2 linked regions of the Variovorax paradoxus genome follow. The protein of the gene in region 2 interacts with the protein of the main gene of each other region in a pairwise test. Links are inferred from orthologs where the notes say so. Each region holds a gene or a part of one and is shown on either strand. Other genes may lie near its edges.

Evidence for each region.
Region 1: the proteins of uvrB (region 2) and uvrA interact in binary tests that used the Escherichia coli proteins (3 or more experiments, as listed by UniProt). The link is inferred for Variovorax paradoxus from one-to-one orthologs.

Annotation. Positions count from the first base shown.
Region 1 is NZ_CP123990.1:3,062,057-3,073,262, forward strand. What follows is about bases 3,851-7,523. They hold uvrA (excinuclease ABC subunit UvrA), read right to left. Parts: upstream 7,132-7,523; coding sequence 4,051-7,131; downstream 3,851-4,050. Other genes in these bases: QHG62_RS14930 (DMT family transporter), read right to left, coding at 3,851-3,996; QHG62_RS14940 (chloride channel protein), read right to left, coding at 7,150-7,523. Outside these bases: QHG62_RS14915 (FGGY family carbohydrate kinase), read left to right, coding at 1-574; QHG62_RS14920 (glycerol-3-phosphate dehydrogenase/oxidase), read left to right, coding at 571-2,334; QHG62_RS14925 (GntR family transcriptional regulator), read left to right, coding at 2,355-3,092; more of QHG62_RS14930, read right to left, coding at 3,103-3,850; more of QHG62_RS14940, read right to left, coding at 7,524-8,532; ssb (single-stranded DNA-binding protein), read left to right, coding at 8,640-9,194; QHG62_RS14950 (hypothetical protein), read right to left, coding at 9,266-9,736; QHG62_RS14955 (Csu type fimbrial protein), read right to left, coding at 9,904-10,908; QHG62_RS14960 (fimbria/pilus outer membrane usher protein), read right to left, coding at 10,905-11,206. UniProt on the Escherichia coli protein: The UvrABC repair system catalyzes the recognition and processing of DNA lesions. UvrA is an ATPase and a DNA-binding protein. A damage recognition complex composed of 2 UvrA and 2 UvrB subunits scans DNA for abnormalities.
Region 2 is NZ_CP123990.1:1,756,276-1,766,759, reverse strand. The notes cover bases 1,374-4,324. They hold uvrB (excinuclease ABC subunit UvrB), read right to left. Parts: upstream 3,933-4,324; coding sequence 1,815-3,932; downstream 1,374-1,814. Other genes in these bases: iscR (Fe-S cluster assembly transcriptional regulator IscR), read right to left, coding at 1,374-1,580. Outside these bases: QHG62_RS08685 (IscS subfamily cysteine desulfurase), read right to left, coding at 1-958; more of iscR, read right to left, coding at 1,044-1,373; QHG62_RS08665 (polyhydroxyalkanoate depolymerase), read left to right, coding at 5,459-6,874; QHG62_RS08660 (RnfABCDGE type electron transport complex subunit B), read left to right, coding at 6,871-7,500; QHG62_RS08655 (LysE family translocator), read left to right, coding at 7,497-8,135; drug/metabolite exporter YedA, read right to left, coding at 8,149-9,075; QHG62_RS08645 (Lrp/AsnC family transcriptional regulator), read left to right, coding at 9,191-9,688; QHG62_RS08640 (VOC family protein), read right to left, coding at 9,678-10,172; biotin synthase BioB, read right to left, coding at 10,169-10,484. UniProt on the Escherichia coli protein: The UvrABC repair system catalyzes the recognition and processing of DNA lesions. A damage recognition complex composed of 2 UvrA and 2 UvrB subunits scans DNA for abnormalities.

The sequences.
Region 1 (11,206 bases), 1.3 Mb from region 2 along the record:
GTCGATGGCCAACATCGCCTGGCTGGCCGGCGTGCTCGCACTGCCCGATGCACGCGCGGTGGTCGACCTGGCCATGACGGTGCCGCTGGGCGCTGGCGGCCTGCGCTTTCTGCCCTTCGTCAACGGAGGCGGTGGCGTGACCGCCGGCTTCGTGGGCCTCAAGAGCCATCACACGCGCTCGGACATGGCACGTGCCGTGGTCGATTCCGTGGCGGCGTTGCACGCGCGGCATACGGCGCGCCTGGCCGCAGGCGGCCTCGCGGTGAGCCAGATGACGGTGCTCGGCGGCGGCGCGAGCGATGCACGCCTCGTGCGCCTGCTCGCCGCTTTTCTTGGGCGCCCGGTCGAGCGCTGCGCCGACGACGAGACCGGTGCGCGCGGCGCCGCAATCTATGCGGCCATGTCGCAAGGCCTCGACGACGCGGCCCAGGGCAGCCCATTGCTCGCGCCCTGCGAAGTGGTCGAACCCGATGCACGGGACGCCAGCGCCCATGCGGATTTCAACGCCGGTTTCAACGAACTGATCGACAGCATGTCACCTGTATTCACCCCCATCTCGGGAAGTGCGAGATGAGCGCCTGGCAACTTCCTTTCGTGCGTCCCGCCTCGCTGGCGGGTCGCCATTTTTCCACCGTGATCGTGGGCGCCGGCATCAACGGCGTCGGCGTGTTTCGCGACCTGTCGCTGCAGCGCGTCGATTGCCTCATCGTCGACAAGGGCGACTTTGGCGCAGGCGCCAGCAGCGCGCCCTCGCGCATGATCCACGGCGGCCTGCGCTACCTGGAGAGCGGCAGCTTCTCGCTGGTGGCCGAAGCCACGCGCGAGCGCAACCTGCTGCTGCGCAATGCGCCGCACCTGGTGCGGCCGCTCAAGACGGTGGTGCCGCTTGCCAACTTCTTCGGCGGACTGATGAGCAGCGCGCTCAAGTTCTTCGGCCGTACGCCGCCGCAGCGCACACGCGGCCTGCTGGCGGTGGCGCTGGGCCTGCGGCTCTATGACCTGCTGGGGCGCCGCCAGCGCGTGATGCCGGGGCACCGCATCAGCCGCGTGCCTTCGGCCGACCGTGGTTTGTTCCGCGCGGCCATCCGCTGGACCGCCACCTTCTTCGATGCGTGGATCAGCCATCCCGAATGGCTCATCCTTGAGCTCATCGGCGATGCCTGCCGCGACCAGCCGCGCTCCGCGGCCTCGAACTACTGCCGCGTGATGGGCTGCGCGGGCAACATCCTCACCTTGCGCGACGAGATCACCGGCGCACTGGTGCGCGTGACGGCCGACACCGTGGTGAATGCCACGGGCGCATGGCTCGACCGCAGCGCGGCCGTGCTCGGCGGCGGCGGTCCGCGCGTGATGGGCACCAAGGGCTCGCACCTGGTGCTCGACCACCCGGCGCTGCGCGACGCGCTCGATGGCCGCATGGCCTACTTCGAGGCGGTGGACGGGCGCGTGTGCATCGTCTACCCGTTCCTGGACCGCGTGCTGGTGGGCTCCACCGACATCCCGGTGGAAGACCCGGACCAGATCGTCACCGAACCGGCGGAGGTCGACTACCTGATCGACGTGCTGCGCGAGGTTTTCCCCAACATGGCCTTCGGCCGCGGCGACGTGGTCTACACCTACGTTGGCGTGCGGCCGCTTGCGCGCTCCGATGCGGACAAGCCGGGCCAGATTTCGCGCGACCATTCTGTGGTGGTCGATCCGCCGAATGCGACGCGCGACATTGCGATCGTCGGCCTGGTCGGCGGCAAGTGGACCACCTTTCGCTCGCTGGCCGAAGAAGCCACCAACGAAGTGATGCAGCTGCTGGGCCGCTCGCGCACCGCATCGACCGAGTTGCTGCCCATTGGCGGTGGCGCGGAGCTGCCGGCCGATGCAGCGGCGGCCGACCGCTTCATCGAGAAGATGATGGCGGCCTCCGGCATGGGCCGCACGCGCGCGCTGAACCTGCTGGCGCGCTACGGCTCGAAGGCGCTGCCGCTTGCGCAGCGCCTTGCGGCGTCGGGTGACGTGCCGCTCGAGCATGCGCCGGATTATTCGGCCGTCGAGCTGTCGTACCTGTGCCTTGAAACCGGCGTGGTGCACCTGGACGACCTCGTGATTCGCCGCACGCTGCTGGCCATTCGCGGCCTGGTGACCGACGCAGCCCTGGCCGAGATCGCGGGCGTTGCGGCCGAGGCGCTGGGCTGGGACGCCGTGCATGCCCACAACGAGCTGTGCGCCTGCACCACGGCGCTGCGCGAGCGGCACAACGTACGCCTTCATGCCGTGCCGGCAGGCGAACAACCTTCTTTCGATGCATCATTGATGGCCAACCCAGTGCTTGGCCAAGCCTAAAAGTGAACAGTCCCAACGACATGTCGACCGTGCTCGACCGCAACTCCGAATCGCCGCTGTGGGCGCAGTTTCGCGACGCCATTCGCCTGCAGATCCTGCAAGGCGTGCTGCCCATCGGCGCCAAGCTGCCCTCCGAAGCGGAGCTGGGCGAGCAGTTCGGCATTTCGCGCATCGTGGTGCGCGAGGCACTGGCCGACCTGGTGCGCAACAACCTCATCTACAAGATCAAGGGTCGCGGCGCCTTCGTGTCGGCACGCGAGCGCGACGAAGATTTTGTTTCGACCGTGCTGGGCTTCTCCGACGAGATGGAGCGCAAGGGCCGCTCGGTGCGCACGCAGATCCTCACGCAGGAACTGCGCGCGCCCACCGCGCAAGAGGCCTCGTCACTGGGGCTGGCCGACGATACGCAAGTCGTCGCGCTCAAGCGCCTTCGCAGCGTCGATGGCGAGTTGCGCCTGCTGGTCGAGACCGTGGTGCCGGCGGATCTTGCACCCGGGCTGCACCGAGCACGCCTGGAAGACCGCTCGCTGTACGACGTGCTGCGCCGGCAATACGGGCTGCGGCTGGTGCGCGCCGAGCGCTGGATCGATGCCGTGCTGCCCGATGCCGAAACCTGCAAGCTGCTCGACCTGCCGCAGCCCGAGCCGCTGCTGCGCATCGATTCGATTGCCTACGGTGCCAACGGACGGCCGCTGGAGCACTACCGCGCGCTGCACCGCTGCAAGACCAGCCGGCTGCACGTGCAGACGACGACCTGAGCCGTCTTCGTCAGGCCTTGGCGGCGGCGCTGCGCGAGGGCCAGAGCACCGAGGCGATCGCCACCATCATCAGCGCGACGGCGACCCAGTCCTGCCAGTGCACGACCTCGCCGAGCCACACCGCGCCGCTGAACACACCGAGCACGGGGATGAACATCACGCTGAGCGTCGATGCCACCGGCGGAAGGCCGCGCGCCAGGTAGAACCACGCTGCGTGCGCAAAGCCGAAGATCAGCACCGCGTTGTAGAGAATCGAACCCCAGGTCACCTGGCCCGGCCAACGCCATTGGTCGCGCTCAAAGAGCAGCGTGAGCACCGTCATCACGACAGCCGTCATTGCGGTCATCCAGAACGAGAGCGTGAGCGTGGGAAGCCCGATGCGCGTGTGCCGCAGCAGCTGCGTGCCCAACGCCCATGTTGCGGCAGCCGCCAGTGCGAGCGCCACGTAGCCGGGCCGTCCTGCAAGGTCGGTGAGTTCGTGCCACAGCAAGAGCCCCACGCCCACCGCGCATGCACCCACGCCGATCCATGCGCGCCGCGTGAGCACGGCAGAGAACAGCACGGCGCCGATCACCGCCGAGAACACCGGCATCGTGTAGCCCAGGATTGCCGCGCGCCCGCCAGAGAGCGCCTTCACCGCAAGGATGATTGAGGCATGCCAGACGAACATGTTGGTGGCGCCCAGCCACACCAGTTCGGGCCACGCGCTTCGCGGCACGCGAAAGGGCACCTTCATCCACACCAGCGCGAGGCCCAGCACCGGCAGGCCCAGCCAGATGGAAATAGCGCGGAAGGCGAGCGGCGGATAGTCCGCCACGCCGAGCTTCATCACAGGCCAGTTGAGGCCCCATGCAAGGGTCAGGAGAACGAGCAGGACGAACTGGCGCGGCGTGAAGGAAGGCATGGGCCGCGATTGTGGCGCGGCTTGCGCATTCGTGCAGGAAGCCGGCGCCGGCTACTACAGCAGCCGCTTGAGGTAGCGCCCCGTGTGGCTCGCCTCATTCGCGGCGATATCTTCCGGCGTGCCTTCGCCCACCACCGTGCCGCCGCCGGCGCCGCCCTCCGGCCCCATGTCGATGAGCCAGTCGGCTGTCTTGATGACGTCCAGGTTGTGCTCGATCACGACGATGGTGTTGCCCGCGTCGCGCAGTTGGTGCAGCACCTTCAGCAGCAACTCGATATCGGCAAAGTGCAGCCCGGTGGTCGGTTCGTCGAGGATGTAGAGCGTGCGGCCGGTGTCGCGCTTGCTGAGCTCCAGCGCCAGCTTCACGCGCTGCGCCTCGCCGCCCGAGAGCGTGGTGGCCGACTGGCCGAGCTTGATGTACGAAAGGCCCACGTCGAGCAGCGTGCGCAGCTTGCGCTCGATAGTCGGCACGGCCTTCAAAAATTCGTGCGCCACCTCGACCGTCATCTCGAGGATCTGCGCAATGTTCTTGCCCTTGTACTGGACCTCGAGCGTCTCGCGGTTGTAGCGCTGGCCGTGGCACACCTCGCAGGGCACGTACACGTCAGGCAGAAAGTGCATCTCGACCTTCACCACGCCGTCGCCCTGGCAAGCTTCGCAGCGGCCGCCCGCCACGTTGAAGCTGAAGCGCCCCGGGCCGTAGCCGCGTTCGCGCGCGGTGTTGGTCTCGGCCATCAGCTCGCGGATGGGGGTGAACAGGCCCGTGTAGGTGGCCGGGTTGCTGCGCGGCGTGCGGCCGATGGGGCTCTGGTCGACATTGATGACCTTGTCGAAATACTCGATGCCCTCGACCGATTCATGCGCGGCCGGCTCTTCGTGCGCGCGGTAGAGCGTGCGCGCCACGGCGGTGTAGAGCGTGTCGTTCACCAGCGTCGACTTGCCCGAGCCCGAAACGCCCGTGACGCAGGTGAGCAGGCCGACCGGAAAAGCCACGCTCACGTTCTTCAGGTTGTTGCCGGTGGCGCCGACCACGCGGATCTCCTGCAGGTCGGTTTGCGAGGCAAGGTGCGCCGCTTCGCGCGCGGCGCGCCGCTCGGCCGCGGGGCTCGGCGGAAAGCGCGAGGCCTTCTTGCCTTCGTTGAAGGCCGGCTTCTTCACGACCGGCAGCCAGGCGGTGCGGTGCTTGGGCACTTCGATCTTCTTCGTGCCCGACAGGTATTGGCCAGTGAGCGAATCGGGGTTGGCCGACACCTCGGCGTAGGTGCCCTGCGCCATCACGCGGCCACCGTGCACGCCGGCGCCGGGGCCCATGTCGATCACGTGGTCGGCGGCATGGATCATGTCCTCGTCGTGCTCGACCACGATCACGCTGTTGCCGATGTCGCGCAGGTGCTTCAGCGTGCCGATGAGGCGGTCGTTGTCGCGCTGGTGAAGGCCGATGCTCGGCTCGTCGAGCACGTACATCACGCCCGTAAGGCCGGAGCCGATTTGCGAGGCCAGGCGAATGCGCTGCGCCTCGCCGCCCGAAAGGGTTTCCGCGCTGCGGTCCAGGCTCAGGTAGTTCAGGCCCACGTCGTTCAGGAACTTCAGGCGCAGGCCGATTTCGCGCACCACCTTGTCGGCAATGTCGGCCTTGGCGCCGCGCAGCTTCAGGTTCTGGAACCAGGCGAGCGAATCGCGCAGCGTGAGATGGCTCAGTTCGAAGATCGCCATGCGCGGCGGCTCGCCGCCATCGGCCGGGCGATTGGCCTCGTCCACCAGGAACACGTTGCGCGCCTCGGGCCGGAGGCGCGAGCCGCCGCAGTCGGGGCACGGCTGCAGGTTGCGAAAGCGCGCAAGGTCTTCGCGCACCATCACCGAATCGGTCTCGCGGTAGCGCCGCGTCATGTTCGGGATGATTCCCTCGAAGGGGTGCTTCTTCGTGAGCTTCTTGCCCGCGAAGTTGCCCGACTCCATGGTGTAGTTGAACTTGATCTCCTCGGCTGCCGAGCCGTGCAGCAGCACCTGCTGCACCGAAGCGGGCAAGGATTCGAAGGGCGCGTCGACGTCGAACTTGTAGTGCTTCGCAACGCTCTCGATCATGCTGAAGTAGTAGCCGTTGCGGCGGTCCCAGCCCTTGATGGCGCCACTGGCCAGCGAGAGCGAAGGAAAGGCCACCACGCGCGCCGGGTCGAACACCTCGCGGTGGCCGAGGCCGTCGCAACTCGGGCAGGCGCCCACAGGCGAGTTGAACGAGAAGAGGCGCGGCTCCAGTTCCGAGAGCGAGTAGTGGCAGATCGGGCACGCGAACTTGGCGTTGAACAGGTGCTCCTTGTCGGGCGCTCCCTCGGTGCCCAGCTCCAGCGCAATGGCGCGGCCTTCGGCGAGCCGCAACGCGGCTTCGAAGCTCTCGGCCAGGCGCTGCTGCATGTCGGGGCGCGCGCGCAGCCGGTCGATCACCACGTCGATGTCGTGCTTCTCGGTTTTCTTGAGCTTGGGCAGGTCGTTGTATTCGTAGGTTTGTCCGTCGACCCGAAAGCGCACGTAGCCCGCGGCTTGCATTTCGGCGAAGAGTTCCAGAAACTCGCCTTTCTTCTCGCGCGCGACGGGCGCCAGGATCATCAGGCGCGGCTCATTGGCAATGGCGAGCGTGGCGTCGACCATCTGCGACACCGTTTGCGCCTGCAGCGGCAGGTGGTGTTCGGGGCAGTAGGGCGTGCCGGCGCGGGCGTAAAGCAGGCGCAGGTAGTCGTGGATTTCGGTCACCGTGCCCACGGTGGAGCGCGGGTTGTGGCTGGTGGCCTTCTGCTCGATGCTGATGGCGGGCGAGAGGCCCTCGATCACGTCGACGTCGGGCTTGTCCATGAGCTGCAGAAACTGCCGCGCATAGGCCGAGAGGCTTTCCACGTAGCGCCGCTGTCCTTCGGCATACAGCGTGTCGAACGCCAGGCTCGACTTGCCCGAGCCCGACAGGCCGGTGATCACCACCAGCTTGTTGCGCGGAATGTCGAGGTCGACGTTCTTCAGGTTGTGGGTGCGCGCACCGCGGATGCTGATGCGCTGCTGCGCGAGCACGGCGCCCAGGTAGGCGTCGCGTTCCGGGTTGTCAGTGGCGGGGGATTTCAAGGGTTCGATCGTCCGAGGGCAACCGAGCATGATAGTCCGCCCTGCATTTCATGGCGAGGGGGCGGGTTGAGAAGGTTTTTCTGCGGGGGCTTCGGGCCCCGGCCGGTGCACCGGCGCGGTGCTGCCGATGGCCCGGCCCACCATGTGCTCGGCCAGCGTCTCGTAGAGCGGCCGGCTGATCATGCGGGAGACGAGGCTGGCCAGCATGGCCGAAGCCATGAGGCTCAGCACCATCGAGTGGCCGTCGACCATTTCCATCACGATGATGAAGGCGGTGAGCGGCGCCTGCGTGACGGCGGCCAGGAAGCCGGCCATGCCCATCGCGATGAGGGCGGGCCCGAGGTCATTGCCCGCCAGTCCGGCCACCGCATCGCCGATGCCCGCGCCGATGGAAAGCGAAGGCGCGAAGATGCCGCCGGGCACGCCGCACCAGGCGGTGAGCCAGGTGGCAATGAACTTGAGCGCGGTGTAGAGCGGCGTCAGTTCGTCATGGCCCAGCAGCATCTGCTTGACCGCTTCGGACCCGGCACCGAAGGTGACCCCGCCCGTCACCAGCCCAATGACTGCCACCGCCAGCCCGCCGCAGGCCGCGAACCGCACCGGAAAGCGCGCCCGCCAGCGATTGAGGCGCCCGGCCGTGCCGGTCAGCGAGGCAATCAGCAGCCGCGCGAACAGACCTCCCGCAGCGCCGCTCAGCAGCGCGACCAGCAGCCCGGGCCCGAGCGCGTCCCAGCCCAGCCGCGGCACGCGGATCACGCCGAAGTAGCTGGTATTGCCGAAAGCCGACACCGCCACCAGGCCCGCCAGCACAATGGCCGTGATGATGAGGCCGCTGGAACGCGCCTCCAGGCGGCCCGACAGTTCTTCGATGGCAAACACCACGCCCGCCAGCGGCGCATTGAAGGCCGCCGCAATGCCGGCCGCGCCGCCCGCCACTAGCAGTGCGCGGGAATCGATGGTGGTGTTGGGCGACAGCCAGCGCCGCGCATGCTGCATCACGCCCGCCGCAACCTGCACCGACGGGCCTTCGCGCCCGATCGACAGTCCGGCCGCGAAGCCCGCAACGCCAAGCCCGATTTTCGCGACCGTGAGCCGGAGCGACGCGAAGACGAAGCGCCGCTCCTCCGGCAGCGCCGGATGCAGCGCGGCCTTGATCTGCGGAATGCCCGAACCGCCCGCACCGGGGAAAAACCGCAGCGTGAACCACACGATGGCCGCTGTGATGAGCGGCGTGGTCAGCAGCACCGCCCAGGGCCAGGCCTGGTAGAAGCGATGGAACTGGCCGAAGACCCAGTCGCTGGCAACCGTGAAGCCCACCACGAAGAGCCCGGCCGCAATGGCGTAGCCGAGCACGATGGCGCGGTCGAGCCAGATGCGGCCACCGCGCAATTCGGCGCGCAGGTGCTCGAGGAAGTCGGGTTCTCTGTTCATGCGGAACGCTCATTCTGGCATCCGGCGGGGATGCCGGCGGCTGCCTGGGGCACAATCGAGGGTTCCTTTCAACCTCCTCCTCCATCTACTTATCAGGGGCAGTGCATATGGCATCGGTCAATAAAGTCATCGTCGTCGGCAACCTGGGGCGCGACCCCGAAATGCGTACCTTCCCGAGCGGCGACCAGGTCGCGAACGTCACCGTGGCAACCACCGATCGCTGGAAAGACAAGCAAAGCGGCGAAATGCGCGAAGCCACCGAGTGGCACCGCATCGTTTTCAACGGCCGCCTGGCCGAAATTGCCGGCCAATACCTGCGCAAGGGCTCGCAGGTGTATGTCGAAGGTAGCCTGCGCACGCGCAAGTGGACCGACAAGGACGGCATCGAAAAATACACCACCGAAATCCGCGCCGACCAGATGCAGATGCTGGGCAGCCGCCAAGGCCAGGGCGGCCCGTCGGGCGGCCCGGAGGACGATGGCGGCTATTCGCAGGGCGGCGGCGGTGGCGGCTACTCGCAAGGTGGCGGTGGCGGCGGCGGCGGCGGTTATGCCCCCCGTGCGCCCGCCGCAGCACCGCGCGCTCCGGCAGCGGCACCGCGCCAGGCACCGGCCAAGTCGTCGTCGGGCTTCGACGACATGGACGACGATATTCCGTTCTGAGATCGTTTCGCCGGAATTTGCCGATCGAAAGCCTGCAGTCCATCGCTGCAGGCTTTTTTTATGGAGTGGGGTCAGTAGGTCACCGTCACCCGCATCGCATTGCTTCCGTCCCCTGCCGGGGCGGTGGCTTGCGACGGAGCGGAGCCCGAAGTCGCCGCCATCGCACCGACGACGCCTTGCCAGGCGGACGCGAGGCTGTCGCGGCCATCGGCCTCGTTCCCGGCCACCATGAGCCTTGTTTCGCCGATCTTGTCGAACCGGTACTCGCGGCCCTTGATGACCACCGACTTCATGTTGGTCCAGACGCGGTATTCATGGCCACCCTTGACGGGCGTGACCTCGAGCACCTTGAAGGTCGGCAGGACGACCATCGTCACGCTGAAGCGGGCCGTCGAACTGTTCATGCCATGCGTCGTCTCCGCCGAACTGAGCCGCAGCGGCAGCGGCAGCAACAGCAGCAGCATGCCGACGGCGGCCAATGGCGGCGCCACTCGCGTCGGGCGCAGGGCAGTTGCACCTGCAGCGGACATGTTTCCGGACATTGGAGCTCCTCCTCTCGTCGCAACCTGGTGGAGGGCGTCGCATTGACGCCCTGTCCAGGTTTATCGGCAGAGTCTCGGGAAAATGAAGGCCGTGCGCGCCATTCTTTACCCATAACCTGCCAATGGCTAGCAGGTTTTTTCCGGACCGGAGCGCCCGCAGGCGCCGCTCAGTAGGTGACGCTGACCGTCACGACGTCGCGGTAGCTGTCGGGCCGTACGTTGGTGCTTGCACCCAGAACGCGGCCGTACAAGGTGAGCACTTGTGCGAAGCCGTTGCCTGTGCCTGCAACGGTATTGGCCGCAATGCTGCCCCAGGCGTTGGTACGGCCCGTGTTGCGATAGAGACGGTATGGCACCGTGTCCGTGTTGCCGGGTACGCCGCCTGTCGGCGCCATGGCCCCGACACCCGCCGTCGAGCCGCTCGACGGGGTCAGAGCTACCGTGTATGCGGTAGGCGTCGTGCAGATAACGCTGATCGTGCTGGTCTGGTCCTGGTCGGCTTGGCCCGGCAGGCCATTGACGGTGCCGAAGTTCAGCGGATCGGCCGTCACCAGGCAGCTCTTGGAAACGGTTGCGGTGACCAGGAACGCGAAGTTGTCCGCCATCGAGGTGTTGCACGTCGCCGGCGTGGCATTTGTGCTCGACGAGAGCGTGATCGAGGTGTGGATGCCGCCGAAGTTGTCCTGGTAGGCGCCCGGAGGCACTGTGCTTTGCAAGGCAAGCAGTTCCCCGCGCATGGTGGCGCTTCCCCCCCTGCTCGACCGGGCCGGAATGTTCAGCGTGACGACGAAGGGGTTCGGCACCGCTGCGTTGCCGTTCGAACCCCAGATGGTGCTGCTCGCTGCCTGGTAGAGCTGGAACTTCAAGCTGTTCGTACCGCTCTTCATGATGCGCGGATTGAAGTTGGTCAAGCCTTCGTCGCCATCGCCGATGTTGAAGCAGACCCTGGCGAACTCGGCGTTGTTGCCGGTGTTGTTGCAGGTGTAGGTCAGCGTTGCGTTGGCCGAAGGCGGCGCGGTCCCGTCGACCAGGTCGACCGTGCCGAAAGCCACGTTGGACATGTTCGCGGTGCAAGTGACCGCCGCCTGCGCGCTGCCCGCGGGCAGCCACCACAGGAATGCGCAGAGCAGCGGCAGGCCGAGGGCCTTCAAGGAGCGGTTCAGAAAGCTCATGGCGTCTTGGTTTCCTTGGCACAGCGCAGCGGCCCGATCTGCGGAATCCCGGCGCCGTCCTTGCGATAGTCGAAGCTCGCGCGGCAGCGGCCGGCGGGCGTCTGTACCTCGAGGGTGTTGCGGGGCTGGAGCGTTTCGAGGTACACCGCGCCGTCGAAGCCGACCAGCGCGGGATCGCTGCCTTGCGAGTTGGCGCGCACACGGCTGCCCAGCGGCAGGGGCTTGCCTTCCTCATCCACCAGGATGAGCGCGGCCGCGCTGATGGGCGTGATGCCGAATCGCACCAGCGTGCCGGCGC
Region 2 (10,484 bases):
TGATGCCCATGATCAGCGACTCGCCTTCGACGTAGTTGAAGCTCATGTTCAGGTTGTGCGGCACACGCTGCTCGAGGTCGCCGTTGATGAACACCTGCTCCACGTCTTTCAGGCCGTCGAGCAGACGCTTCTGCAGGCGGCGCGCATGGGCGATGTCGTCCTTCATTTCGAGCTTGGCAATGCGGTAGGCCTCGCCCATGCCCACGATCTGGTGCGTGGGCAGCGTGCCCGAGCGCATGCCGCGCTCGTGGCCGCCGCCGTGCATTTGCGCTTCGAGCCGGATGCGCGGCTTGCGGCGCACGTACAGCGCGCCGATGCCCTTCGGGCCATAGGTCTTGTGCGAAGCCAGGCTCATCAGGTCGATGGGCAGCTTCGTGATGTCGATCTCGACCTTGCCGGTGGCCTGGGCCGAATCGACGTGGAAGATCACGCCTTTTTCGCGGCAGGCGTTGCCCAGCGCGACCACGTCCTGGATCACGCCGATTTCGTTGTTCACGAACAGCACGCTTGCCAGGATGGTGTCGGGGCGGATCGCGGCCTTGAACTTGTCGAGGTCGACCAGGCCGTTTTCCTCGACGTCGAGGTAGGTCACTTCAAAGCCCTGGCGCTCGAGTTCGCGCATGGTGTCGAGCACGGCCTTGTGCTCGGTCTTCAGGGTGATCAGGTGCTTGCCCTTGCCCTTGTAGAAGTGGGCTGCACCCTTGAGCGCAAGGTTGATCGACTCCGTAGCGCCCGACGTCCAGACGATTTCACGCGGGTCGGCGTTGATCAGCTCGGCCACTTGGCCACGCGCCTTTTCCACTGCCTCTTCGGCTTCCCAGCCCCAGGCATGGCTGCGCGATGCCGGGTTGCCGAAATGCTCGCGCAACCAGGGAATCATGGCGTCGACCACGCGCGGGTCGCACGGCGTGGTGGCGCCGTAGTCGAGATAGATCGGGAAATGAGGAGTTACGTCCATGGCTGGCTCGGGCTGGCGTGGGGGTTGTTTTCTTTGATCTGCGCTTCCGGTGGCAACGCCCGCGGGCGCTCCACCACTCAGGACATCAGGACTTCGCGAACACGTTGCCGAGGGCAAAGACCGAATTCGGCGCGTTCACGCGAATCGGCTTGACCACCGGCTGCGCGGAAATGGCGCGCTTGACGACCGGCTTGTTCTCGATCTGAACGCCCTTGGCGATCTGGTCGTCGACCAGCTTTTGCAGCGTGACCGAATCGAGGAACTCGACCATGCGCTGGTTCAGCGATGCCCAGAGCTCGTGCGTCATGCAGCGGCCGGCTTCGCCGAGGCAGTTTTCCTTGCCGCCGCACTGCGTGGCATCGATCGGCTCATCGACGGAAACAATGATGTCTGCGACGGTGATATCCGCAGCCTTGCGGCCGAGGCTGTAGCCGCCGCCGGGGCCGCGGGTCGACTCGACCAGCTCGTGACGGCGCAGTTTGCCGAACAGCTGCTCGAGATACGACAACGAAATCTGCTGCCGCTGGCTGATCGCAGCCAGCGTGACCGGACCGGTGTTCTGACGCAGCGCCAGATCGATCATTGCTGTGACCGCAAAACGGCCTTTGGTAGTGAGACGCATCGCAAGCTCCTTCAAGTGCTTACCGTTGAAATGACACCGTGGCCCGGGGCCGCGGTGACTTCGTCTCCGCCCTGCCCGACCCCTCAAGCTGGTGAACCCAGCCGATGGGATCGGTTCTTCATCGCGAAGTTCTTTTTTTTGTTGTTGAGTATTTCGGTCAAGTATAACAGAAGGCCCTGAGGTTTGCTCGGGTAAACCCCAGCGGCGGCCGCTTGAAGAAACCGGAACCCCGTCCTAGGACGGCAACACGGCGATGTTGTCCCCGCCCGAAGCGCCAAAAGCCTGCTCCCGCAGCAGCGCCAGCTGGTCGCGCACCCGGGCCGCCTTCTCGAATTCCAGGTTGCGGGCGTGCTCGAGCATGAGCTTTTCGAGCCGCTTGATTTCCCGGGCGATGTCCTTTTCGCTCATGTCCTCGACCTTGGCGCGTTCCAGGTCGAGCTTGGCCATTTCCTTGCCGGTTTTCTCGCTGTAGACGCCGTCGATCAGGTCCCGCACCTGCTTGACGATGCTGCGCGGCGTGATGCCGTTGGCCTCGTTGTAGGCAATCTGCCGGGCGCGGCGGCGTTCGGTCTCGTCGATCGCCTTTTTCATCGAGTCGGTCATCCGGTCGGCATACAGGATGGCCTTGCCGTTCAGGTTTCGGGCCGCGCGGCCGATGGTCTGGATGAGCGAACGCTCGGCGCGCAGAAAACCTTCCTTGTCGGCATCCAGGATGGCGACGAGCGACACCTCCGGAATGTCCAGGCCTTCCCGCAGCAGGTTGATGCCCACCAGCACGTCGAAAGTGCCCAGCCGCAGGTCGCGCAATATTTCGACCCGCTCCACAGTATCGACGTCGCTGTGGAGATAGCGCACCTTCACGCCGTTGTCGCCCAGGTAGTCGGTCAGCTGCTCGGCCATGCGCTTGGTCAGCGTGGTGATGAGCACGCGCTCGTTCTTTTCCACCCGGATGCGGATCTCGCTCAGCACGTCGTCCACTTGGTGCGTGGCGGGGCGCACCTCCACTTCGGGGTCGATCAGGCCGGTCGGCCGAACCAACTGCTCGACCACGTTGCCGGCATGGTCCTTTTCGTACTGCGCCGGAGTGGCCGAAACGAAGATGCACTGGCGCATGCGCGTTTCGAACTCCTCCAGCTTGAGCGGCCGGTTGTCCAAGGCGCTTGGCAAGCGGAAGCCGTATTCGACCAGCGTGGTCTTGCGCGCCCGGTCGCCGTTGTACATGGCACTGAGCTGGCCGACCATCTGGTGGCTCTCGTCCAGGAACATCAAGGCGTCTTTCGGCAGGTAGTCGGTCAGCGTGGCCGGCGGCTGGCCCGGCGCCGCGCCCGAAAGGTGGCGCGTGTAGTTCTCGATGCCCTTGCAGTGGCCGATTTCGGCCAGCATTTCCAGGTCGAAGCGGGTGCGCTGCTCCAGCCGCTGCGCCTCCACCAGCTTGCCCTGGCTGACGAACTCCTTGAGCCGCTCGGCCAGTTCGATCTTGATGGTTTCCACCGCGCCCAGCACCTTGTCGCGCGGGGTCACATAGTGGCTCGACGGATACACCGTAAAGCGCGGAATCTTCTGCCGGATGCGCCCGGTAAGCGGATCGAAGAGCTGCAGCGACTCGATCTCGTCGTCGAACAGCTCGATGCGGATCGCCAGCTCGCTGTGCTCGGCCGGAAACACGTCGATCGTGTCGCCGCGCACGCGGAAGGTGCCGCGCGAAAAGTCCTGCTCGTTGCGGGTGTACTGCATGCGGATCAGCCGCCCGATCACGTCGCGCTGGCCGATCTTGTCGCCCACCCGCATGATGAAACGCATCTGCGTGTAGTCCTCGGGCGTGCCGATGCCGTAAATGGCGCTCACCGTGGCCACGATGACCGTGTCGCGCCGCTCCAGCACGCTCTTGGTGGCTGAAAGCCGCATCTGCTCGATGTGCTCGTTGATCGACGAGTCCTTCTCGATGAACAGGTCGCGCTGGGGCACGTAGGCCTCGGGCTGGTAGTAGTCGTAATAGCTCACGAAGTACTCGACTGCGTTCTTGGGAAAGAACTCGCGAAACTCGCTGTAGAGCTGCGCCGCCAGCGTCTTGTTGGGCGCAAAAACGATGGCCGGGCGGCCCAGGCGCGCAATCACGTTGGCCATGGTAAAGGTCTTGCCCGAGCCCGTCACGCCCAGCAGCGTCTGGAACACCTCGCCGTCGAGCACGCCCTCCACCAGCCCGTCGATGGCCTTCGGCTGGTCTCCGGCCGGCGGATAGGGCTGGAAAAGCTCGAATGGCGAACCGGGATACTTGATGAATTCGCCCTGCTTGGCCGGACCGATCGGGTCCAGTTTCTTCAGGTCTGCTATGGCTTCGTTGTTCTCTGGCATGGCTGTTCCCGACAGGTGGCGATGGCGCCGGTAAAATTCAAGGCAACCGGAAAGCGTAGCGCAAGTCCGGTTGCCAGCGAAGCTTTCATCCCAAAGGACCTTTCCATGTCTATGTTCACCGCGGTCGAAATGGCACCGCGCGACCCGATCCTCGGCCTCAACGAGCAATTTGCAGCCGATACCAACCCCAACAAGGTCAACCTCGGCGTCGGCGTCTATTACGACGACAACGGCAAGCTGCCCCTGCTCCAGTGCGTGCAGGCCGCCGAACAGAACATGATGAAAGCCCCCACGGCGCGCGGCTACCTGCCGATCGACGGCATCGTGGCATACGACAACGCCGTCAAGGGCCTGGTCTTCGGCGCCGACAGCGAACCCGTGCAGTCCGGCCGCGTGGCCACGGTGCAGGGCATCGGCGGCACGGGCGGCCTGAAGGTCGGCGCCGACTTTCTCAAGAAGCTCAACCCCAATGCCAAGGTGCTGATCAGCGACCCGAGCTGGGGTCGGCGCCGACTTTCTCAAGAAGCTCAACCCCAATGCCAAGGTGCTGATCAGCGACCCGAGCTGGGAAAACCACCGCGCGCTGTTCACCAACGCGGGCTTCGTGGTCGAAAGCTACCCCTACTACGACGCGGCCAAGCGCGGCGTCAACTTCGACGGCATGTTGGCTGCCCTGAGTGCAGCGCCCGCCGGTACCGTGGTCGTGCTGCACGCCTGCTGCCACAACCCGACCGGCTACGACATCACGCCAGAGCAGTGGGACCAGGTGGTCGCGGCCGTCAAGGCCAAGGGCCTCGTGCCCTTCCTCGACATGGCCTACCAGGGCTTCGGCTACGGCCTGAAGGAAGACGGCGCCGCTGTCGCCAAGTTCGTCGACGCCGGCCTGACCTTCTTCGTCTCGACCTCGTTCTCCAAGAGCTTCAGCCTGTACGGCGAGCGCGTGGGCGCCCTCTCGGTGCTCTGCGAAAACAAGGAAGAAGCCGGCCGCGTGCTCTCGCAGCTCAAGATCGCCATTCGCACCAACTACAGCAACCCGCCGATCCACGGCGGCGCCGTGGTGGCAGCCGTGCTCGGCAACCCCGAACTGCGCGCCCTGTGGGAAAAGGAACTCGGCGAAATGCGCGTGCGCATCAAGGCCATGCGCCAGAAGCTGGTCGATGGCCTCAAGGCTGCCGGCGTGAAGGAAGACATGAGCTTCATCACCAAGCAGATCGGCATGTTCAGCTACTCGGGCCTCAGCAAGGACCAGATGGTGCGCCTGCGCAGCGAGTTCGGCGTGTACGGCACCGACACCGGCCGCATGTGCGTGGCCGCGCTCAACAGCAAGAACATCGACTACGTCTGCGCGTCGATTGCCAAAGTCATCTAGGTGACAGCAAAGTGTGAGGGAATTCGTTTTCGGACGATTCCTTCACGCTCCTACGACGGGAAGACCCTCGCGCTGTGGCCGATGTAGGGTTTGGCCTCCTGCATCGCCGCAATTGCGCTGATATATTGCACTGCAACATTTCACTACAACACCAGCGATGCTTTATCAACTCTACGAAGCCCAGCGTTCCTTGATGGAACCGTTTTCGGACTTCGCGCAAGCGGCCTCCAAGCTCTATGGCCAAGGCGCGGTGTGGGGCCAGTTGCCCATGGCACAGCGCATGGCCGCAGGCTACGACCTGCTCTATCGCCTGGGCAAGGACTACGAAAAGCCTGAGTTCAACATCAAGTCGGTGAAGGTCGACGGCGACGACGTCGTGATCCAGGAAGTCGTCGAGCTCGACAAGCCTTTCTGCGAGTTGCGCCGCTTCAAGCGCTTTACCGACGAGCCGCACACTCTCAAGACACTCAAGAGCCAGCCCGTGGTGCTGATCGTGGCGCCGCTCTCGGGCCACTACGCCACGCTGCTGCGCGACACCGTGCGCACCATGCTGCAAGACCACAAGGTCTACATCACCGACTGGAAGAACGCGCGCCTCGTGCCGCTGTCGCAGGGCGAGTTCCACCTGGACGACTACATCAACTACGTGCAGGAGTTCATCCGCCGGCTGCAGGCCGAATACGGCAACTGCCACGTGGTGAGCGTGTGCCAGCCGACCGTGCCAGTGCTGGCGGCCGTGTCGCTCATGGCAAGCCGCGGCGAGCCGCTGCCGCTCACCATGACCATGATGGGCGGCCCCATCGACGCCCGCAAGTCGCCCACCGCGGTGAACAACCTTGCAATGAACAAGAGCTACGAGTGGTTCGAGAACAACGTGATCTACCGGGTGCCGCAAGGCTTTCCGGGTGAAGGCCGCCGCGTGTATCCGGGCTTCCTGCAGCACACGGGTTTCGTGGCGATGAACCCCGACCGGCATGCCAGCAGCCACTACGACTACTTCAAGGACCTGATCAAGGGCGATGACGCGAGCGCCGAGGCCCACCGCAAGTTCTACGACGAGTACAACGCGGTGCTCGACATGGACGCCGATTACTACCTGGACACCATTCGCACCGTGTTCCAGCAGTTCGAGCTCGTGAACGGCACCTGGGACGTGAAGAACCCCAAGGGCCAGATCGAGCGCGTGCGCCCGCAAGACATTCATTCCACCGCCCTGCTCACCGTCGAGGGTGAGCTCGACGACATTTCGGGCTCGGGCCAGACCGAGGCCGCGCACAGCCTGTGCACCGGCATCGACGACGCGCAGCGCGAGCACTACGAAGTCAAGGGCGCGGGCCACTATGGCATCTTCAGCGGCCGCCGCTGGCGCGAACTGGTCTATCCCAAGGTGCAGAAATTCATCGCCGCCCACGACCAGCCCCAGCGGCGCGCCGGCGCACGCGAGGCCCTGCCGGCCGAAGACCGCATCAAGCCCGGGCGAAAGACGGTTGCCGTGGCCGCCAAGAAGAATGTCGCAGCCAAGAAAGCGGTGGCCGTTGCAGCCGTGAAGAAGCCCGCGGCACGCAGGAAGTGAACGGGCTGGCCGCGCGCATTCACAACGCACTGCCGCAAACGCAGTGCACGCGTTGCGGCTACCCCGATTGCGCGGGCTATGCGCAGGCCGTGGCCGACGGAGAAGCCGGCATCAACCAGTGCCCGCCCGGCGGCGCGGAAGGCATTGCCAGGCTCGCGCAGCTCACGGGCCGCGAACAGGTGCCGCTCGATCCCCGGTTCGGCACCGAAGGCCCACGCGCCATGGCGGTGATCGACGAGGCCTGGTGCATCGGCTGCACGCTCTGCCTCGATGCCTGCCCCACCGATGCCATCGTGGGCATCAACAAGCGCATGCACACGGTCATCGAAGCGCACTGCACGGGCTGCGAGCTCTGCATTCCGGTCTGCCCCGTCGATTGCATCTCGCTCGAGGTTGAAACGCCGGGCCGTACAGGCTGGGCCGCATGGTCGCAAGCGCAGGCAGAGGCGGCATTGAAGCGCTACCAGCTGCATGGCGAGCATCGCCGCATCGCCAAGCGAATCGAAGAACCTGAACCCGCCGCCGCTGAGCCGCAAGCCGCCGACACGCGCAAGCGCTCCATCGTCGAAGCAGCCCTGGCGCGAGCCCGCGCCGCCCAGCAACGCCCACCCACCGCCAAGCCATGACACCCGACACCCTGCTCATCTATGTGGTTGCCTCGCTCGCACTGGCCGTGATTCCCGGCCCCACGATGCTGCTGGCGCTGTCCAACGGCATCGATGGCGGCATGCGCCGCGCGAGCTGGGGCATTGCGGGTGCATCGCTCGGCAGCGTCACGCTCATTACGGTGGTCGCGCTCGGGCTCGGCTCGCTGCTGGCCGCATCGGAACTGCTCTTCAACGCGATTCGCGTGGCGGGCGTCGCCTACCTGGTGTGGCTCGGCATCAAGCTGTGGCGCAGCGACGCCACCGACCTGGGCGAGGCGCTGGCCAAGTCCGCCATCGAGGTTCGTCCGCACGGACGCATTGCGCTTGTGCGCAGCCTGCTGGTTGCGCTTTCGAATCCCAAGACCGTGTTGTTCTTCGCGGCCTTTCTGCCGCAGTTCATCGACATCACCAAGCCGCAAGGCACGCAGTACCTGCTGCTGGGTTCGATCTTCGTCGCGCTCGACACCTGCGTGATGCTGGCCTACGCGGCCGCCGGCACGCAGGCCGTGCGCTGGCTCTCGCGGCGCGGCCTCAAGGTGCTGAACCGCAGCTGCGCGGCCGGCATGTGGCTGCTGGCGGCCACGCTGGCCTTCTGGCGCCGTCCGGGCACCTGAACGACGTGCGCGCTCAGGCCTTCTCCTTCTGGGCGCGCTTGAAGAGCAGCAGCAACACGCCGGCCAGGATGACGGCCACCGCATACCACTCGAAGCGCGTCACGGTCTCGTTGGCAACCCACACGCCCAGCAGCATTGCGATCACGGGGTTGACGAAGGTGTAGCTCGAAGCGAGCGCCGCCGGGGCCCTGGCAAGCAGCACCATGTAGGCGTTGAACGCGATCAGCGAACCGAAGACCACGAGGTAAAGCCAGGCTGCCACGGCCTCTGGCTGCGGCGGCCACACGAACCGCTCGCCGGAGATTGCCGAAAGCACCAGCAGCACCACGCCGCCGCAGATCATCTCGCTGGCAAAACCCATGGCCCCGGGGGCAAGCGGCAGGCTGCGCTGGCTCAGCACGCTGCCCAGCGACCAGCAGATGCATGCGATGGAAATTGCCACCAGCCCTGCGGGCGACGACTGGAAGCCGCTTCCCTGCGTCAGCATCAGCACGCCGACGAGCCCGAGCGCGATGCCCGCTGCTTCGAGCCGCGTCGGCTTCACGCCCCAGATCAGGTTCAGCAATGCAATCAAAAGCGGCACCACCGCAATGAACGCCACCACCAGCCCGGAGCCGATCGACACTTCGGCATGGGCCGTACCACCCATGCCGCCGCCCAGCATCAGCGAGCCCACCACCAGCGCGTTGCGCCATTGCAGGCCCGACGGCCATGCGGCGCCGCGCCAGCGCATCCATGCAGCCAGCAGCACGCCCGCAAACAAGAAGCGAGAGCCCATCTGGAGAAAAGGCGCGAAGCTGACCAGCGCGTACTTGATTGCGAGATAGGTCGAGCCCCACACCACCCACGTGGCGGCGAGGCAAAGCCAGAGGAGCAGCGGCATCGAACTACGTACAGGCGACCTGGAAGCGGCTTGGGCGGGAGATGCGAGGGTAGGCATGCGAGATCTGTATTGTTGGTATTGGAACGCCATCCATGGTATGAAGGCAAACTCATTGCAGCCATGCACAACTCATGGTTCTCACCGTTTTGCACCGTCGATTTAAAGGAGTTGCATGGACTTCGCCTTCAACCCCACGCTGGACGCTCACGACACCCGCATCCTGGCCGAGTTGCAGGGCGACGCGCGGCTCACCATGGCCGAGCTCGGCCGCCGCGTGCACCTGAGCCAGCCGGCCGTGACCGAGCGCGTGAAAAAGCTCGAAGCCGCGGGCGTGATCAGCGGCTATCGCGCCACGGTCAATCTCGGCAAGCTGGGCTATGGCATCCGCGCGGTCATCCGCGTGGGCCGGGCCGACTACGCGCGCGTGGTCGAGCTGGTGCAGCAGACGCCGGAGTGCGTCAACGCCTACAACGTGACCGGAGACGACAGCTGGATCCTGGAAATTGCGGTCATCGACGTGAGCCACCTCGATGCGGTGGTCACCAAGTTCTGCATCCTCACCGAGACGGCCACCTCGATCATCTTGAACCCGGCACGCGAGCACCAGCCGATGCTGCCGCCTCAGCGCTCCGATGTGAAGCCGCCGATCAAGAAGGTGCTCAACGCGTAGCGGCCAGCGCGTTGAACGCAGTCACCACCTCGGGCGGCGCCTGCACCATTTCTATCAGCACGCCCTCGCCCGCAATCGGAAACTCGTCGTTCGCCTTCGGATGCAGAAAGCAGATGTCGAAGCCAGCCGCGCCCTGGCGAATGCCTCCGGGCGCAAAGCGCACACCCTGCGCGGTGAGCCATTCGACAGCCTTGGGAAGGTCGTCGATCCAGAGGCCCACATGGTTGAGCGGCGTGGTGTGAACCGCCGGCTTCTTCTCGGGGTCGAGCGGCTGCATCAGGTCGACCTCGACCTTGAACGGCCCGCTGCCCATCGAGCAGATATCTTCGTCGACGTTCTCGCGCTCGCTCTTGAAGGTGCCGGTGACCTCGAGCCCCAGCATGTCGACCCACAGCTTCTGCAGCCGCATCTTGTCGGGCCCGCCGATGGCGATCTGCTGGATGCCCAGCACCTTGAAGGGACGCGCGGAGGCCGTGGCCGTCATGCGCAGACCTCTACCTTTTCAGTGGTCGTGGTGCGGCGCGACTGCAGGCCCAGCTTGCGCAGCAGCTGCACGTCGGCCTCCACGTCGGGGTTGCCGGTGACCAGCAGCTTGTCGCCATAGAAGATGGAGTTGGCGCCGGCCATGAAGCACAAGGCCTGCACCGCATCGCCCATCTGCTGGCGCCCGGCTGAAAGGCGCACGCGCGCCGTCGGCATCGTGATGCGCGCGACCGCGATCATGCGCACGAAGTCGAAGGGGTCGACCGGCTCCGAATCGGCCAGCGGCGTGCCCGGCACGCGCACCAGGCTGTTG